2 regions of the Peribacillus sp. Bi134 genome follow, and region 2 is predicted to be linked to the other one. Evidence: predicted binding sites of a transcription regulator. Region 2 holds the regulator's gene; the other holds the start of a gene.
The links. Region 2 encodes NrdR, which represses ribonucleotide reductase genes. Its sites were predicted from a motif close to AACACNATATATNGTGTT; they were not measured.
Positions count from the first base shown of each region.

Region 1 (7,847 bases), on a different contig from region 2:
TTAAAGAATGTGTCAAATGGTCAATTCCGACAATGTCCGATGTACAAGCTGCCTCAAAACGTGTGATTTCAGGCTTTCTCTCATTTATATATTTTTCGGCTGCCTCGAAAATCTCGTCAAGATTCACATATGTCCTAATATATGGTTTCGATCCGAGTGTCGTCTGTAAATAGCAATAGTGACAGTGCCCCATACACCCTGTAGCAAGAGGGATGGCATATTCAGCAGATGGTTTTGAGGAATCGAATTTCAATGTTTTTCTTATTCCTACCACAAGCGTCGATTTGGCGACGCGATATTTTTGCAAATCGTTTTCCCCAGGAAGGTCCCTAATTTGGTTATGGGATGTGGTCTCCCGGATTTCAATGTTCAAATCTTCGAATTTCTTCTTCAATTCCCGGCCAAGAGGGTATTCCAGTGCCCTGGGCTCTATATACACTAATTGTGGCATAAATGGTTTCATTCCGTTCTCCATTCTGTTCATACTTTTAATCGAACTACACAATCTAATTCATAAGGATAGTTTTTCTTAATTCTGTTATCATCATGATTGTTTTTACTTGGAAATTCAAAATGAAGGAGGTGCCATATGGCTAATAAAAAACGAGATTTCTTGACAAATGGAACGGGGAAACAAGCGATCACCGTCCAAACAGATAATAAATATCCAAATCCAAGGAATATACCTGGAGACTCAGTCGATGAATTTTCGGTATTGAAAGATGGAAACCAATATCTAGCCGAGAAGGAAATAGGGCAGCAAAATGAAAATGGTTGATTGAACGCAAAAAGAAGACCGAATTTACGATGATTCGGTCTTCTCTATTGGTTTGTAATTGAACAGACGGTAACTAACAAACATTTAAGACACTAAAAAAAGCCGTTAAGATAGGCTTTGCAGCATACTTAACGGCTTCCCTTACATCAGCTTATAGCCCGCATTTTAATTGTGCTCCGCAATTCGTGCAAGTATTGCATCCGCCCATTTCCTGGACTTCGCCTTTACGGCACACCGGACAAGTGTTGCCCACTTCCGACCCAATCGTAACGTTAGTCGAACGCAGTTCATTTATCGTATCGACCAATACGACTTTTTTCTTTACTTCCACATCTGTCAATTCATCCATTTCAAGCTGCTCGTCCATTTGGTTTTCTTCCGCTTTGAGCGTAAGAACCTGACTGTCACGGCTGCCATCCACATATACAGTACCGCCTTTTGCTCCGCCTTTGTATAGACGTTCATATACTTTTTCAACTTGTTCGACAGTATATCCTTTTGGAGCATTTACCGTTTTACTGATCGAGCTGTCAATCCAGCGTTGAATGATGCATTGAACATCAGCATGTGCTTCTGGAGCTAATTCCATAGCGGAAATGAACCATTTTGGAAGCTCTTCTGTATCGGCTTCTGGATGACGGTCCAAGTATTCCTGTACAATGTCAGCCTTAACTTCAATGAATTTACCAAGACGGCCGCTGCGGAAATACGTGAAGGAGAAATATGGTTCAAGACCTGTTGATACCCCGACCATAGTTCCTGTGCTTCCTGTAGGAGCAACTGTCAATAAATGAGAGTTACGGATGCCATGTGCAGCAACACTTTCCCTGATATCTTCAGGCATTTTTTCCATAAATCCGGTTTGTGTGAAACGTGTTCTAAGCTCATCGGTTTCTTTGTCCGTTGACCCGATCAGGAACGGGAAACTGCCTTTTTCTTTAGCAAGTTCCACGGAAGCCCTGTAAGCTGTCGTCGCAATCGTTTCAAACACCTTGTCAACCAGGATATTTCCTTCTTCAGAGCCATATTCCGTCTCACAGTAGATCAAAAGGTCATGCAGACCCATTACACCAAGTCCAACCCGTCGCTCGCCCAGTGCCTGTTTTTTGTTTTCTTCCAAGAAATAAGGAGTTGCGTCAATGACATTGTCCTGCATACGCACACCGACTTCGACAGTCTGCTTAAGTTTCTCGAAATTAACGGTTTTGCTTTCTTTATCAGCCATCTCAGCAAGATTGACTGCCGCAAGGTTACATACTGAATATGGGGCCAATGGCTGTTCTCCACAAGGGTTCGTCGCTACGACCTGTTGACCGTATGCTTTGGCATTCGTCATTTCATTAGCATTATCGATAAAGAAAATACCTGGTTCAGCAGAATACGTTGCACAAATATTTATTAAATTCCAAAGCTCTTTAGCGCGGATTTTACGGTAAACACGGACTTTGTGACCCATTTTCTCCCATTCGCGAACATCGCCGACATTATGCCATTCTTCATTGTAAATGGCCATTTCTTCGGCATTATAGCTTTCAACATCAGGAAAACGCAATTCGTATTCCGCATCTTGTTCCGCCGCTTCCATGAATTCCTTAGTCAGGCAAATCGAGATGTTGGCTCCAGTCAGAAAATCAGAATTATGGACACTGTATGTTCCCCCTGTACGGAGCTTTTCCTCTGCATCCCTAATGATTTTCTCGCTGAATCCACCTTGGCCAGGAATCTCCTTATAATTGATGATCCCTTGATACATAGCCGTTTCCTGTTCCGTGTGCGGCGTGAATTTCAATTTATCCGTCGCATATTTCTTGATCGCTTCGTCTTTAGTATTTTCCACTAGGTATCGCAGAATCCTTGGGTTTTGCATTTTAGAAATGATGAACTCTGCAATATCAGGATGCCAATCAGCAAGCATGATCATTTGCGCGCCGCGTCTGCTACCGCCCTGTTCAACAAGATGCGTCAGTTTCGCAATATCGTCAAGCCACGACACAGAACCCGAGGATTTTCCGTTTACGCCTTTTGCCAGAGTGTTTCTTGGACGCAGTGTCGACCCGTTCGTTCCCACTCCGCCGCCGCGGCTCATGATTTCCATCACTTGTTTCCTATGTTCTGAAATACCTTCACGTGAATCCGGTACGAATGGCATTACATAACAGTTGAAATAAGTAACATCCGTATTGGAACCTGCACCATATAATACTCGTCCTGCCGGGACGAAATTAAGGTTCTTTAATTCTTCATAGAATTTATTGAACCATTCCGTTCTTTTTTCTTCCGTGGTTTCCACTGATGCCAATCCCGTTGCATTACGTTTCGCAATTTGTTCATAGTATATTTCAAGCGGCTTTTCGATAATATCCAAAGGACGGTTTACAATTCCAGTCTCCATTTCTTCCGGATTATCCAGAACGCCACGGAACTCTTCATCCACCAAAACCTTCGCTTTTTTGGTTTCCCAATCTATTTCAACGATGTAACCGAGACCCCTTGCCGGGAATTTCGGATCTTCCTTAATCGTCAACACGACGAAATCGCCTGCCGAGAGTGTGATTTTTTCAGTATCCTTAAAAGAATAGCGGTCAAGCATGACTAGACGGGACACTCCCTTATGCGCCATTTTCATATCAGCAGTTACAGGGTGAACCTGGGGAAATAAAGAAATATCCTTATTCAACCTTTCTAGATCAACCTTTAAAGCTTCTTTTATTACAACCGACATAATTCCCTCTCCTTTATATGTTTCAAGATCCGTTCTTGCTGCCGCAAAAATCCTTATGTAACCTTACATGTCCGTTTCGCTTAACAAGTACCCTAAATTTATCATAGCGAAACTCAAAAATCAACATATAGTGTCGCATTAAATATTTCAACTACTATATATTGTGTTTCTTTTGAATAACTTTTAATTTTGTCAAACGATAAATCAATTAATATAGTTAGCAAAAGGGAGGAAAATGTCGATTTACAATAATTTTTCATCAGATTTCAATTAATTTGGACCTTGCTTTTTCCCCATCCCTTTTAGGGCTTATCCCTGCAAGGGATGCGTTATTTGGTCAAACAAATCTGAAAAAACTTTTTTATTATCCACTCTAATTATGCTTCCTCTATCTCATGAAATTCCAATCATCGCTTTCATATTTGCTTTCTGCAATGGACTTCACTTCCAGCAATTGCTTTTCGGTGAGGACGTATGGCTCTAAATCGACCGAAAGTCCTTCGGCAAAACCTTTTTCAAAAGCTTCTTTCGCTTCAGGGATGGTAATCTTTCTCCCTGCAATATCATTTATGGCCACAGCTTTGTTTTTTAGGTTTTTTTGCATTCTCTCTTTAACCCTGTCATTTGAGAATTTAAATACGCTAAAAAGCTTATCATCATCAAGTTCAAGCAAAATGGATCCGTGCTGAAGGATGACGCCTTTTTGCCTGGTTTGAGCGCTGCCAGCGACCTTCCTGCCCTCAACGACCAGTTCATACCAGCTTGGAGCATCAAAGCAAACCGAAGACCTGGGCGATTTTAAAGCCGCTTTTTCCTGATCGGTTCGAGGCACGGCAAAATAAGCTTCCAATCCCAGATTCCTGAATCCCATTAATATTCCTTCAGAAATGACACGATATGCTTCAGTAACGGTAGTCGGCATTCCCGGATAGGATTCTGGAACGATTACGCTATAAGTCAATTCATGCTCGTGCAGGACCGCTCGTCCTCCTGTTGGCCTGCGTACAAAACCAAGGCCCTGCCTTTTGACCTCTTCGATATCAATTTCCGCTTCCGCCTTTTGAAAATAACCGATCGACAATGTAGCTGGATCCCAGCCGTAAAAGCGTATGATTGGCGGAATTTCCCCTTTGCTTTGCCAGTTTAACAGAGCTTCGTCCAGTGCCATATTAAAAGCCGGTGAACAATACCCCGAATCTATAAAACCCCATTTATCTTTAGCCATCCTTACCCCTCGTTTCGATAGACTGTTTTTCAATACCCCACAAAAAACTCACATGTAGTAGTTTAACAGACTTTAACACTCTAAAAAAGAAAGTACCATCAAGTCCATGAAGAATTTGATGAAAATTCTTTTTGATTATTGGGTAAAGCAATTATATAATAAAGATTGTCTGTATTCGTTAAGGTAGAAGGGAGTTTTTATGTTTGGAAATATTATATACACTGCTCATCATCTTAGGAGTGGTTATTGCGTATTCACTTTTTAATTGGTACCGCCAGCGTAAAATCGTTAAAACACTAACACAGGACGAATTTATCGCTAACTACAGAAAAGTGCAGCTAATCGATGTGCGGGAACCGAATGATTTCGATAATGGCCATATCTTAGGCGCAAGAAACATCCCTATGACTCAAATGAAAACACGCTTGGTCGAAATTAGGCCGGACAAGCCTGTATATTTGTACGCTCAAAGCGAAATCATCAGCGGCAGAGCTGCAGCCATGCTATACAAAAAGGGCTACAGGGAACTTTTTCACCTAAAGGGCGGTTTCAAAATGTGGACTGGGAAAATCAAAGCAAAGAAATAAGACCCCATCTCCGCATGGGCTCTTTTTAATTCAATAGCTCAAGGAAAAGAAAGTTAACTGCTGGACTTTAATGAAATCTTACATAAACATGAAAAATCCCCGCCGGCAGGCAGGGATTTTTTTCGTATAAGCTATCAATCTAGGCTTGATAACGCAGAACAGGTTTTCTTGCAGCAAGAGTTTCATCAAGCCGCTTTATAACGGTTGTATGCGGAGCTTCCTGAACGATTTCCGGGGTTTCTTCCGCTTCCTTGGCAATCTGGATCATCGCATCGATGAACGCATCCAGCGTTTCTTTTGACTCGGTTTCAGTCGGTTCTATCATCATTCCTTCCTCCACGTTCAACGGGAAGTAAATGGTTGGAGGATGATACCCGAAATCCAGTAATCTTTTGGCTATATCAAGAGTCCTAACCCCCAATTTCTTTTGCCGGCGTCCGCTTAATACGAATTCGTGCTTACAATGACGATTATATGGTAAGTCAAAATAAGGTTCCAACTTGCGCATCATATAATTGGCATTGATGACCGCATTTTCGGTGACGGCTTTAAGGCCATCAGGCCCCATTGAACGAATGTACGTATATGCCCTCACGTTAATCCCGAAATTACCATAATAAGGTTTTACCCTGCCAATGGATTGCGGACGATCATAATCAAGAGCGAATTGCTCACCTTGTTTAATTATAAGTGGTTTAGGCAAGTAAGGAATCAAGTCCGACTTCACACCTACAGGACCAGAACCCGGACCGCCGCCGCCATGCGGACCCGTGAATGTTTTATGGAGATTTAAGTGAACCACATCAAAGCCCATGTCACCCGGGCGTGCTTTTGAAAGGACTGCATTCAGATTGGCTCCGTCATAATAAAGCTTCCCACCTGCATCATGGACAAGTTGTGCCATTTCCAAGATGTTTTCTTCAAATAATCCCAATGTATTGGGGTTCGTCAGCATCAAGGCCGCCGTATCAGGTCCGACAACACGCTTTAAATCTTCAAGGTCGACTAATCCATTTTCATCGGATTTCACTGTAATCGTTTCAAGTCCGGCAACAGTGGCAGAGGCAGGATTCGTACCGTGTGCAGAATCAGGTACAATCACTTTCGTCCGTTCTGTATCGCCATTCGCTTCGTGAAAAGCGCGAATCATCATCAACCCTGTCCACTCACCATGTGCACCTGCTGCAGGCTGTAATGTCACTTGGTCCATCCCGGTGATTTCAGTTAAGTGTTCCTGCAAATCAAATAAGAGTCCCAATGCTCCCTGAACGGTAGCCGGATCTTGATATGGATGGATATGGGCAAAGCCGTTGAAACGTGCCACGTTTTCATTTATTTTCGGATTATATTTCATCGTGCATGAACCCAGCGGATAAAAACCCGAATCCACCCCATGATTCCGTTTGGAGAGTGCTGTATAGTGACGCATGATATCCAGTTCGGACACCTCAGGCAGTTCTGCCTCTTCTTCACGGATGTAGTCGGCAGGAAGAATTTCTTCGAGCGGAATAGTTGCAACATCCATTTCTGGCAGACTGTACCCGATTCGACCGGAAGTACTGATTTCAAAAATGAGTGATTGATCTTGATTATTCATGTTGATCCCCCAATTCCTGCGCAAGTGCATCAATTTCTTCTTTTGTTCTAAGTTCAGTTACCGCAACCAGCATATGGTCTTTCAGCTCAGGATAAACCGTCCCTAAATCAAAGCCGCCGATCATCCCTTTTTCAAAAAGGCTTTTATTGATTTCTGAAAACGAAGCAGGCAGTTTAATGATAAATTCATTGAACGAAGGACCGTCGAATATCACTTCCACCCCTACTGCCATAATTGCTTTTTTCGCATAATGTGCTTTTTGAATATTTTGCACGGCCATTTCCTTGACACCCTTTTTCCCAAGGGCGGTCATTGCAACAGAAGCTGCCAACGCATTCAAAGCTTGATTGGAACAAATGTTGGATGTGGCTTTGTCACGGCGAATGTGCTGTTCACGAGCTTGTAGCGTTAGTACAAATCCCCTTTTACCATTTTCATCCACGGTTTGACCGACGAGTCGGCCCGGAACTTTCCGAACAAGTTTATTAGTAACCGCAAAATATCCACAATGAGGTCCACCGAATGCCGCTGGAATGCCGAATGGCTGAGCATCCCCCGTTACGATATCTGCACCGAGTGCACCAGGGGATGTCAAAGCTCCCAATGCAAGCGGATTACTGGAAACGATAAACATGGATTTGACGCCATGAATGATTTCTTCCATTTCCTTCAATGGCTCGATCCGGCCAAAAAAGTTCGGATATTGCACGATCACTCCTGCAATGTCCTCATTCGCCAATTCCTTTAAAGCAGCTAAGTCCGTCACACCGTCTTTATAAGGAATTTCGATCACTTCCACGCGTTGCCCTTTCGCATATGTCTTCACGACTTCTCTTGATTCAGGATGAACGGTTCCTGAAATGAGAATCTTCTTGCGGCGTGTCTGTCCTGAAGCAAGCATGGCTGCTTCAGCCAGCGCTGTCCCGCCGTCATACATG
Region 1 is NZ_CAKKLN010000005.1:352,417-360,263, forward strand. Features, by position in the region: gene splB (spore photoproduct lyase) at 1-463, opposite strand, end outside; gene LQ188_RS12990 (hypothetical protein) at 590-778, shown strand; gene LQ188_RS12995 (vitamin B12-dependent ribonucleotide reductase) at 930-3,500, opposite strand; gene LQ188_RS13000 (biotin/lipoate A/B protein ligase family protein) at 3,889-4,725, opposite strand; gene LQ188_RS13005 (rhodanese-like domain-containing protein) at 4,929-5,312, shown strand; gene gcvPB (aminomethyl-transferring glycine dehydrogenase subunit GcvPB) at 5,452-6,909, opposite strand; gene gcvPA (aminomethyl-transferring glycine dehydrogenase subunit GcvPA) at 6,902-7,847, opposite strand, start outside.
Region 1: LQ188_RS12995 (vitamin B12-dependent ribonucleotide reductase) is a predicted target of NrdR. The motif match lies at 3,651-3,668, and genes of this name have one in related genera.

Region 2 (7,847 bases):
AACCAGCATGTACGGGATTTTTTGCATTTGCGCTTCACGGATTTTGTAACCGATTTTCTCGTCACGTGTATCCAGGTCGACACGAATGCCTTGCGCCTTAAGTTTTTCCTGTACTTCTTTCGCATAATCCAAGTGCACTTCAGGTGAGACCGGGATCACTTGTGCTTGGATAGGTGCAAGCCAAGTCGGGAATGCCCCCTTGTATTCTTCGATCAAGTAAGCGACAAAACGTTCCATTGTGGAAACGACACCGCGGTGGATAACAACCGGACGATGCTGCTTGCCGTCCTCACCGACGTAATTAAGATCAAAACGTTCAGGAAGCAAGAAATCAAGCTGAACAGTGGAAAGCGTTTCATCTTTCCCTAAAGCAGTACGTACCTGAACATCAAGCTTAGGACCGTAGAATGCCGCCTCACCTTCCGCTTCAAAGTAATCCAGACCAAGTTCATCCATGGCGCCTTTTAACATGCTTTGCGCTTTTTCCCACATGTCATCATCATCGAAGTATTTTTCTGTATCCTGCGGATCGCGATATGACAGACGGAATGAATAATCCTTGATATCGAAATCTTTATATACTTCCAGAACCAGGTTCACAACGCGCTTGAACTCTTCTTTGATTTGGTCGGGGCGGACAAAAATGTGTGCATCATTCAATGTCATCCCACGTACACGCTGAAGGCCTGAAAGGGCACCTGACATTTCATAGCGGTGCATCAAGCCTAGCTCGGCAATCCGGATTGGCAGTTCCCGGTAGCTGTGGATGCTGTTTTTATAGACCATCATGTGATGCGGGCAGTTCATCGGACGCAGGACAAGCTGTTCGTTTTCCATCTCCATGACAGGGAACATGCCGTCCTGGTAATGATCCCAGTGTCCAGAAATTTTATAAAGGTCCACGCTACCCATTACAGGTGTGTAGACATGGTCATAACCCAACCGTTCTTCCTTGTCCACGATATACCTTTCGATTGTCCGGCGGATGGTCGCTCCTTTTGGCAACCACATCGGCAGCCCTTGCCCCACTTTCTGTGAGCTCATGAACAAGTTCAATTCTTTACCGATTTTACGATGGTCACGTTCCTTTGCTTCTTCAAGGAAACGCAGGTGTTCGGCCAAATCTTCTTTTTTATAGAAAGCCGTACCGTAAATACGTTGCAGCATTTTGTTTTTGCTATCGCCTCTCCAGTATGCTCCAGCGATGCTCAATAGCTTGAATTCTTTGATTTTCCCAGTTGATGGAACATGAATTCCACGACAAAGGTCAAAAAATTCACCCTGCTCATAAAGCGTTACCTGCTGATCGGCAGGAATTGCATCGATCAACTCCAATTTATACTCGTCGCCTATTTCTTTAAAACGGGAAATCGCTTCATCACGACTTACTTCGATGCGGGAAATTTCCAAGTTCTCGTTGACGATTTTCTTCATTTCTTTTTCAATCAATGGAAGGTCTTCGGGAGTCAATGATTCCTCCAGATCCATATCATAGTAAAAGCCGCCCTCGATGACTGGACCTACGCCGAATTTAGCGTTTTTGTACAAACGTTTGATCGCCTGTGCCATCAAGTGCGCTGTGCTGTGACGCAATACTTCAAGAGCATCCGCTGTGTCCTGTGTGACGATTTCGATTGAACCATCTTGTTCAATCGGCCGTTTCAAATCATATAATTCACCATTGAATTTTCCGGCAATGGATTTTTTCCTTAAACCAGGACTGATGGATGCAGCGATGTCTTCAGTTGTTGTGCCTTTAGCAAACTCCTTAACCGCTCCGTCAGGAAAAGATATTTTCAGTAATTCTGACATTGAGTTTCACTCCTTCTTATTGTTCGAACAAATTACAGGTATTTGATTCCATTACAACACAAAAAAGCCCGTCCCTGTATAAAACAGGGACGAGCTTAGTAATAAATATCATTAACCCGCGGTTCCACCCTCGTTCCAGCTTGCTTTTCACGGCAAAATGGCACTTGTAACTTGGTAACGGCAGCTTCCCGTCAGCTCATATTCACAGGATGCCTGCTTTCCGAGCCGAAGTTTAAAGGTGGTAAGTGTTCCATGCGAATAGGAAGCTTACAGCCTGTTGGCTCCCCTCTCTGATAATCGGCGACTAGAATACCCTTGTCCTCATCATAACTTTTAGTTTTTTAATAGTATGTAGGAAATTATAATTTGTTATACGGTGAAAATCAAGGTTAATTTTCTTTTTTCCACGAAAGATCATTCAAATGCATAGAAAATGACGAAAGTGGCAGGATAGTGGCCCGTTCTTCGAAAATCCTTGAAATGGTCTGGATCAGCCCCTCATCCTTGTCATCGGTATAGATACACAAGTTTTCAGGAGCAATCGATAAAAGCGGGGCAAGTATCACCGTATCGAGAAATAGTGAACTTTTGGCAAGAAGCCTCCTGTCGATCATACTATTGATTTTTGGGCGGTCGAGCTTGCTGAACTTCTGATCATAGAAATGAAAACCATCCCGGTTGACCAGGTGAAGCTTTCTTAATTTCGACTCCTGCCCTTGAAGGCAATCACGGAGCGTAGCAATGAAATTTTGATAGTCCTGTTCCAGCTTGTATTCATCAATCGCCTTGACGACATACTTTTCCAACGTGTGCTGAAATGATTTCAAACGGAAGGTCGTAAAAGAATCGAATGAAAAAGATACCTTTCCAGCCAAGATGCTTTGAAGTCCCTCCTCAATCAATCGTTTCTCCGTACTGAATGCTTCATCTTGACTCCTGGTTCTTTCCACCTCGATGATTGATGATGCAATTTCAATGATGGCTTCAATTTCTTCCCGTTCCCTATAAAAAAATTTACCGACTATTATTTGCTCCAGAACAGGAAGCGTCTTTTCTTCCAATAAAAAAGAATGAAATGCATCACGAAGCAGAATTAGCCATTCATCACCTGAAGACTCCGTCATATCCACATACATGCCTTGTTGCGGAAGAAATCGAATATATGCTTGAAATTCTGCCCCCAGTGGATGGACAGAAACGAAATTCAGTAATTTCAATGCCTCTGAATCGTTTTGAAACGAAATTTGCACTACGACATCCCCCCTTCCCCCTTGCTTCTTTTTTCATGTATATGGGGATGGGGACGTGTTTAGAAGTAGGATGAGCCTTGTAAGATGAAAAAAGTGACCTCCATTAAGAGACCACTTTTCTTCATCTTCTCCGATTCATGCCATCAAGCTTGACCGGCTCAGCTAAATATTGAATTCTTTCCAGTACCCTGGCCGCCTTCACTTCTTCCTTCTCACCACGCTGTGAAAAGGTCAGGTGGTTCTCCAGGCCATTCAAGTCAAAATTCGAAGTGAAAAACGTTGGCAGGTTTTCCAGCATCCTGAATTGTAAAATCGGACCAAAAACCTCATCGCGTCCCCAGCTCGTCATGGACTCCGCTCCAATATCATCAAGCATGAGGACAGGTGCCGTTTTCACCATTTCAATTTTTTCATTGACCGTATTATCACCTATCGATCCCTTAAGTTCCCTCAAGTAGTCAGGTACATAGACAATAAGGGAGGAAATTTGCCTTTTTGCAAGTTCATTGGCGATCGCACCTAATAAGTACGTTTTCCCAACGCCGAATTTCCCATAAATATATAAGCCTTTTTGCCTTTTACCTGGCTCATATTCCATAATGAACGACATCGCTTTACTTAAGACAGACAAGCGTTTGTTTTCATTATCCGTTTGGGTAAAGTCTTCAATGCTCGCCTTTAAAATATCCTTCGGTACATACAGGCTGCGGATCAACTTTTCCCGTTTCCGCTTTTCATCCTCTGCCAATTTCCGCGGGCAGACTTCATAATGCAGGTTCAGGGCTTTCCCTTGAACCACCAATTTGGGATAATACCCCTGCATCATATTCATGCAGCCATCCAAGCTCGGACATTTATCACACTTATTGCTTTGTGAAGTGAACTCATAAAGCTTCCCCAAGTTTTTATCAATCATTTCCTTCGTGACCGTCGAGCTGTTGGCATTCATAAATAACCGCACTTGTTCGTTTTCAAAAATCTCCTGTTTCAGCTTTTCATAACGCTGTTGAAATTGATTTGTATTCGCCAATTTATTAAGGGACCTATTAATCTTTTCCATCGTTCATTTCACCTCCTGCTTTCCACTGCTTCCATTTCTCCAGAAGCTCGCGTTTCTGGGCATCCAATTCAGGCTGATCTGCATTCTGCTCCTGCTGTGCTTCTTCTTTTTTCTCAAGCCACTCCGGAACCACTTCTTCACGTATCGCCTTTTTCCGGCCGCCCTTCGCAGCATTCCTGCTTCCTTGAGCCCAGTCCTGATATTTCCTATGTTCATTTTTAGCCAGCTCCATCGCCTCGACCACCGTGGAGACCTTAAGTCGTGCCCAATGGCCTGCCAGTTTTTCGACATAGCCCTTCGTGAACTTCATATCCGTTTTGAGCATGACATATTCAATCAAGACATTGACGACACCCGGATTCAGCTTTTGATTGATCATCACGCCCTCAACGACTTTCAAATCACCGCTTGATGGCTCTGCACCGCCAGACAATTGCATCAGCCGCTCCCTTGGGGAAATCGTCTCCAAATGGCGGATTAACTCTTGTTCCTGTGTTTTCGGTTCCTCTTTTTGCGTCCGTTCACGAATCGGCTGCACCCGATTGACAAGGGAAGGCATATCGGCCTGTCGTTCAATCTGATACCAGTCCCTTGCCGCCTTTCTGAGCACTTCCTCATCGATCTCATCATCCAATGAAACGGCATCCATTACTAGTTTTTGCATTTCAAGCGGATCGATGCCATATAAAAAAGCAAGTTTGGCAATCGTATTTTTTATTTTCGGAGTAAATGCCTTTTTCGGTACGATCGAGGATTTTATCCCGGCAAATAAAAGGTCAAAATCAAATAAGTCATCAAACCCCGATGGCTCGACGCCTTCCGTCCGATCGATGTATTGCTGTTCAGGCATCGGCTGCCATTCATTTTTCGCTTCATCCGTTACATATAAAGAGTCCAAATGATCTGATGAGAATACTTCCGCAAAAGATTTAGTCACACCTTCATATTGATCGGTTAAGATATGGTCATCACAAAAGAATCTCTTTAACCGGTTGAATTGCGCTTTACCGATTTTTTTGTATAAGTAAATATTCAGCATTCCATCCGTGAAAAACTGCTGGGGGGAAAGCGGCGGGTTTAACTCATAGATGAATTCCTTCGTTTCATTTTTCGATTTCTTATATACATTCAACAGACCGATTCCCTCAAGTAAAAGCCGGGCTTCGTAAATATCAGCTAACTTAAGGCCGATGGTATTCATTAATTGATAATGTGAGGAGGTTTCCGACCATAGCCTGTTCTCCTCCAACTCACTCCATAACGTCATATATAGGCTAATGCATATAGGTCCAATAAGAGGTTGATATAGTCGGGTAAGTATTTTCCGATCATAGTCATGAAGCAGCCCCGCAGATGAGACCAAATATGAATCAGCTGGGAGCAATTCTTGCCAATGCTTTGACATCTCCATTCAAACCTTTCAAAAGATGTAGTGAAAAAAGAGCCAAAGTGAATCTTCAGCTCTACTTTCTTTCTTTATTTATCAAATCTTTCAATTCATCGATAAAGACATTGATGTCTTTAAATTGTCGATAGACGGATGCGAACCTTACATAGGCAACCTCATCGACTTCTGCCAGCTTGTCCATCACCATCTCGCCGACATTGTCGCTTTTCACTTCCGATATGCCCTGGTTGCGTAGTTCTTTTTCTACATAACTGGTAATTTGCTCTAGTTCTTTCAAGGGAACCGGGCGTTTTTCGCAAGCCCTGATTAAGCCACGCAGGATTTTATCACGACTGAACTCTTCCCGCGTCCCGCCCTTTTTCACTACAATAAGCGGTGTTTCCTCCACCTTTTCAAATGTCGTGAATCGAAAACCACATGCCTCACATTCACGGCGTCGTCGAATCGATTTACTTTCATCGACTGGCCTGGAATCGAGCACTCTTGTTCCGTTATATTGACATGATGGGCATTTCATCATTATCAGCTCCGTATTTTATGTAGGACTCCCCTATCTAAATGTTCCCCAAGGAATTACTTCTCTATCTTAATCTTATATTAAATGGAACGGCCAGTACAAGTAAAAAGTGTAACTTCCGGCAGCAGGCACTTTTTGTTCTGCCCTTGAAGCACCGTTGTCAAAGTCTTTATGCTGCAAGGGCATCCTCCCCTATAAAGGGAAGCTGACTGCCGATTGATTGCATTAAAAAAGAGATGCACCCATGGCATCTCTGTGTATACGTGTTTTTTATAGGGCACTTATATTGGCTTTTTTCATTTGTACAGGACCTAATCCACGTGGTAATTCTATGTTTTCACGTGTTTGCGCATTCAAAGCTTCTGCAATATAATCTGCCGCAATATTCGGATCCAAGTTACCGCATGTATAGACATCAATGCTCGCATAGCCGTGTTCTGGAAAACTGTGAATCGTTAAGTGTGATTCAGAAATGATGACAACCCCGCTGACTCCTTGTGGAGCAAATTTGTGAAAGGCAACTTCTCGTACCTCTGCACCTGATTTCAAAGCAGCATCAACAAAAATCTTTTCAATTAAATCGATATTGTTCAGTTTTTCAAAGTCACAACCCCAAAGTTCAGAAATGACGTGTCTACCCATAGTTTCCATAGTGTAAGCTGTTTCCATATTAAGCTTCCCCCTTACCATGATTTAAAAATAAGTTCTGATAACTACCACGGGGGAAAGTTAGTCCAAAGAGGTCCTAACCCTTTAAGTAGCCATCATGCAAACCGCTATTGAAGAAGTTCACGATTCATAGTATATATGGTTTGAATTTTTTTTGCAACTCCAAATTGAATTTTTGGAAAGATAAACTTTATATGTAATGAGGATATAGCGAAGGTTCAAATGTGGAGCAAATTCCGTCTTCGGTTTATTCAGCGCCATAAAACAGCCGGGAATTCATGGATCACTGCATGAAAAATAGCCCGCTAAAAAAATTCAGCAGGCTCTGACTGTAGACAAACTCAATAATTGAGTTTGTCTACAGTATATTAGGCCGTTGATTTCCACTCCTGGCACTCGCTTTCCGCGGGCGGTCCGGGAGCCTCCTCGGCGCATAGCGCCTGTGGGGTCTCCCTTGGACGCACTTTCCCCGCAGGAGTCTCGTACACCCGCTCCAATCAACTTTGTTTTAACAGTAAGATAGAACTCTTTTACCTTCAGTCTATTTAAGGAAGAAACCAAGGAGATTAAGGGCAGTTCAACTGATACTGAGAGTAGCTACTATTATGTGAATGATGAACGAACAAAATAAGTTTGCCTATTCGTTTCATTCGGCATCATACGCAATGGATTTGTGTTAGGGACGATAGTAACACCCGGAAATACGCATGATAATCATATCTTAGAGCTTCTGGTTGAACTAGTGATTGAGAAAGTTGGAAAACCAGGAGCAGATGCAAAAGAAAAGTATGGTATGCGTTAGGTCACCATTCTCTATAACTGCTTCAAATCCGATAAAAAATCAAAAATAGCCCGCTAAAAAAATTTAGCAGGCTCAGTTATTTCATTTTATTTTACTGATAATTCGACTTCGGAAGTTTTTTTCAACTCGGAGCCAACCAATTTCACTAGGTCCACTACCCGGTTGGAGTAACCCCACTCATTATCATACCATGCAAGGACTTTCACTTTCCTGTCCCCGATCATCATCGTCGTCAACCCATCGATGATTGCAGAGTGTGGATTCGTTTTGAAATCACTGGAAACTAAAGGTTCCATCGTGAATTCCATGATACCTTTGAGTTCATTTTC
Region 2 is NZ_CAKKLN010000004.1:359,563-367,409, reverse strand. Features, by position in the region: gene thrS (threonine--tRNA ligase) at 1-1,812, opposite strand, end outside; gene ytxC (sporulation protein YtxC) at 2,202-3,062, opposite strand; gene dnaI (primosomal protein DnaI) at 3,184-4,122, opposite strand; gene LQ188_RS10365 (DnaD domain protein) at 4,109-5,527, opposite strand; gene nrdR (transcriptional regulator NrdR) at 5,586-6,047, opposite strand; gene speD (adenosylmethionine decarboxylase) at 6,318-6,698, opposite strand; gene LQ188_RS10350 (glyceraldehyde-3-phosphate dehydrogenase) at 7,605-7,847, opposite strand, start outside.